Regions from separate parts of the Shinella sp. R2-11 genome, predicted to be linked through region 1. Evidence: predicted binding sites of a transcription regulator. Region 1 holds the regulator's gene; the other holds the start of a gene.
What was found. Region 1 encodes PhoB, which activates phosphate uptake and scavenging genes when phosphate is short. Its sites were predicted from a motif close to TGTCATNNANCTGTCAT; they were not measured.

Region 1 (2,198 bases):
CAGAAGGTCATCTCGGAAGACATCATCCTCGACAATGCCGAGCGCCAGATCAACGAGAAGGCCATCGTCACCATCGCCAAGCGCCAGCCGATGGCGGCGGACCTGCGCGAGATCATGGGCGCCATCCGCATCGCCGCCGAGCTGGAACGCGTCGGCGACCTCGGCAAGAACACCGCCAAGCGCGTCATCGCCGTGCAGAGCTCGGGCATGCCGCGCAAGCTCGCCCGCGGCCTGGAGCACCTTGCCGAACTCGCCCTGATGCAGCTCAAGGAAGTGCTCGACGTCTACGCCACCCGCTCGGTCGACAAGGCGAAGGCCATCCGCGAGCGCGACGACGAGATCGACGCGATCTACACCTCGCTGTTCCGCGAGCTCCTCACCTACATGATGGAAGACCCGCGCAACATCACGCCCTGCACGCATCTCCTGTTCTGCGCCAAGAACATCGAGCGCATCGGCGACCATGCGACCAACATCGCCGAAACCATCTATTACATGGCCACCGGCTCGCAGCCGGAAGGCGAGCGTCCGAAGGACGATACCTCGACCTCCGTCGTCGCCGCCGACGTTGCCGACGCCTCCGAGTAAGCGAATAGGGTTCGACACATGGTGCCCAGAATAGCCGTCGTCGAAGACGAGGAGGCGCTCAGCGTCCTCCTGCGCTACAATCTCGAAGCCGAAGGTTTCGAGGTCGACACGATCCTCTCCGGCGACGAGGCCGAGATGCGCCTGCAGGAGCGCATGCCGGATCTCCTCATCCTCGACTGGATGCTGCCCGGCGTCTCCGGGATCGAGCTCTGCCGGCGCCTGCGCCAGAGGCCCGAGACCGAGCGCCTGCCGATCATCATGCTGACGGCGCGCGGCGAGGAGAGCGAGCGCGTGCGCGGCCTTGCCACCGGCGCGGACGACTATGTGGTGAAACCCTTCTCGACGCCGGAACTGGTCGCTCGCGTGCGCGCCATGCTGCGCAGGGCCAAGCCCGAGGTCGTCTCGACGGTGCTGCGCTGCGGCGATATCGAGCTCGACCGCGACACGCACCGCGTCCACCGCCGCACCCGCGAGGTCCGCCTCGGCCCGACGGAATTCCGCCTGCTGGAATTCCTGATGACCTCGCCCGGCCGCGTCTTCTCCCGCTCGCAGCTCCTCGACGGCGTCTGGGGCCACGACATCTATGTCGACGAGCGCACCGTCGACGTCCATGTCGGCCGCCTGCGCAAGGCGCTCAACTTCGCCAACATGCAGGATGTCATCCGCACGGTCCGCGGCGCCGGCTATTCGCTGGAAGCCTGACCGGACGACCTTCCTCCCAAGGACGGAAATGGGCCCTTCGGGGCCTGTTTGCGTTTGGAGGGCTTCCGGCCGGCATTTCTGACAGCCCGAAACCCTCTCCTTCGTCATGCTCGGGCCTGTCCCGGGCATCTATTTCCCGATGCGCTGGCAGATCCTCGGCACAAGGCCGAGGATGACGCTGACGGGGGGAGCGAGGGCCGTCAACAAAAAGGCCGGCGTTTCCGCCGGCCTCCTTTCTTCATCCTGTCGCCAGGTCTCAGAACTCTTCCCAGTCGTCCTGGGCGAGCGCCGTGTTGCCGGCGACCTGCGGGATGGCGCGGGCCGTGCTGCGCGGGGCTTGGTAGGCGGCGCGCTGCGGCTGGGCCTGCGGGCGCGTGGCCTGCTGGACCGGCTGCTGGGCGGCCATGGCGGCGGCGCCGGCGCGGAAGCGGGCGACGAGCGTCTTCAGCGTCTGCGCCTCGTCGTTGAGCGCCATCGAGGCGGCGGTGGTTTCCTCCACCATCGCGGCGTTCTGCTGCGTCACCTGGTCCATCTGGTTGACGGCCGCGTTGATCTCCTTGAGGCCGACCGCCTGCTCGGAGGCCGAGGACGAGATCTGGCGGATCAGGCCGTTGATCTGGATGACCTGCTCGGCGATGTTCTCCAGCGCGCCGCCGGCCTTGCCGACGAGATCGACACCCTCGCGGACCTGCACCTCCGAGGTGTTGATCAGCGTCTTGATCTCCTTGGCGGCATTGGCCGAACGCTGCGCCAGTTCCCGCACTTCCTGCGCGACCACCGCGAAGCCCTTGCCGGCCTCGCCGGCGCGGGCGGCCTCGACGCCGGCATTGAGCGCGAGCAGGTTGGTCTGGAAGGCGATGTCGTCGATCACGCCGATGATGTTGGAGATCTCGCGCGACGAGTGCTCG
Region 2 (2,198 bases), on a different contig from region 1:
TCCGGCGGCGAGGCCCGCGACGTCGGGTGCCTTGCCGTCCTCGACATCGACAATTTCAAATATATCAACGACCGCTTCGGCCACAGCGTCGGCGATGCCGTCCTGAAGGACTTCGCCATCACCCTGCAGCGCCATCTGCGCAAGACCGATATTCTCGGCCGCGTCGGCGGCGAGGAATTCCTTCTCATCCTGCCGAACACGGCGATGGAAGATGCCGAAGCCATCCTCGAGCGCATGCTGGCGGCGGTTCGCCATTCCCGCCCCGTGCCGGACCAGGCGAGCTTCCGCTACACCTTCTCCGCCGGGCTTGCCTGGGCGGAAAGTGGCGAGGAGCCGAGCGACATCTACCGCAGGGCCGATCTTGCCCTCTACGCCGCCAAGATGCGCGGCCGCGACCAGCTCAGCATCGAGATCCAGCCCCGGCGGCATCTCGGCGGGGCAAGGGCGGAATAAGGGGCGGCGTCCACCTTACTTCCACTCGTAGGTCTTCTGCCCGTGGTGCGGGCGTTCCGCGACGAAGGCGGCCTGATCCTTCGCATTCGAAACGAACTGCAGGGCGTCGCCGTCGTCGTTGAACCCGGCGAAGACCATCAGCATGGAGCGGGCAGCAGGCTGGCCCTTCTTGCGATAGGAGAAGTTGACGGCGCAGTGCGGATAGCGCGCATCCAGCGTCTCGGAGGCCGCATCCGTCAGGGCGACGAACTGCCCGAGGGCAAGGAACCGGTCGATGGCGGTAAAGGCCGCCGCCCGGGCCATCTGCTGGCTGGCGCTGGCGGCTGCCGGCCGGCCGTAGAAGAGGTTGTCCGTCTGCCCCTTGCGCCGCTTCGTCTCATAGACGACGAGGCCGCCGGCCACGGCGAGTTCCAGACGCACGTCGAAGGTCTGGAACCCTTCGGGGCGGCTGTCGAGATCCGTAAACAGCGTCCGCAGGTCGGCAATGTAATCGGCATAGAAGGCAACGTTCATCGGGTGCGTCCGTCTGTTGTCGGTCGAGTCGGGGCGGGCATAGCACAGGCGCATGCCGGGCGACACCGCCCCGGCGGGCAAAGCGCAACCCGCCATCCCCAGGCCCGGCGCGCGGATGTCATTCGGGTGTCATCGCGATCTGCTGAAACGGGCTCCATGTCGTTCGGCAATCGGGGCGATCGGGCGAGGCCGCATCGACGGCTTCCGCATCGCTCCCGGTCGCGGCGAGAGAGATGTTCCAGCTTGGGAAACGTGCCCCGATGATCGAAACGGCCACCTCCGCCATCCCTTCTCCTGCAGCAGCGTGCGCGGACGGGGCGGCCAAGCGCCTCCATCGCGCCGTGCGCCGCAATCCGCTGCTGACGCCCTCCGGAATGTCGGAATATCTCTTCTCGCGGCTGTTCCGGAGCCTCGTCTATGCGCAGATCTGGGAAGATCCCGAGGTGGACATGGCGGCGCTGCGGATCGCGCCCGGCAACAGCATCGTCACCATCGCCTCGGGCGGGTGCAACGCGCTTTCCTACCTCGTCGCCGATCCGGCCCGGATCGAGGCGGTCGACCTCAATCCCGCGCATGTGGCCTTCAACCGCCTGAAACTCGCGGCGGCGGCCCGCCTGCCTGACTACGAGACCTTCTACCGCTTCTACGGCAGCGGCGACGACCGGCGGAACATCGCGGCCTATCGCACCTATCTGCAACCCCATCTCGACACGGAGACCCGCACCTATTGGGAAGGCCGCACGGTGACCGGCCGCCGCCGCCTCTCCATCTTCCATCGCCGCCTCTATCGCCACGGGCTTCTCGGCGGCTTCATCGGGCTCGGCCACAAGATGGCCCGGCTCTACGGCGCCGACCCACGCGGACTGCTCGATGCCCGGACCATGGAAGACCAGCGGCGCTTCTTCGACGAGACGCTCGCGCCGCTGTTCGACAAGCGGCTCATTCGCTGGGCGACGGGGCGCAAGAGCTCGCTCTTCGGCCTCGGCATTCCGCCGCAGCAATATGAAGCGCTTTCGGGCGCGGGCAGCGACATGGCGACGATCCTGCGCCAGCGGGTCGAAAAGCTCGCCTGCGGCTTCCCGTTGTCGGAAAACTACTTCGCCTGGCAGGCCTTCGGCCGCGGCTATGGCCCCGGCGACAGGGCGCCCTTGCCGCCCTACCTCGCCCGGCAGAACCATGAGATCATCCGGGAGCGCGCCTCCCGCATTTCCATCACCAACACGTCGCTGACG

Region 2: a site for PhoB is predicted at 1,083-1,099, ahead of ACZ1A1_RS09285 (BtaA family protein). Genes of this name have one in related genera too.

Annotation. Positions count from the first base shown of each region.
Region 1 covers NZ_JBVAPC010000013.1:63,789-65,986, reverse strand. Annotated here, with positions in the region: gene phoU (phosphate signaling complex protein PhoU) at 1-588, shown strand, start outside; gene phoB (phosphate regulon transcriptional regulator PhoB) at 607-1,290, shown strand; gene ACZ1A1_RS23710 (methyl-accepting chemotaxis protein) at 1,547-2,198, opposite strand, start outside.
Region 2 covers NZ_JBVAPC010000003.1:178,099-180,296, reverse strand. Annotated here, with positions in the region: gene ACZ1A1_RS09295 (sensor domain-containing diguanylate cyclase) at 1-453, shown strand, start outside; gene ACZ1A1_RS09290 (hypothetical protein) at 469-966, opposite strand; gene ACZ1A1_RS09285 (BtaA family protein) at 1,227-2,198, shown strand, end outside.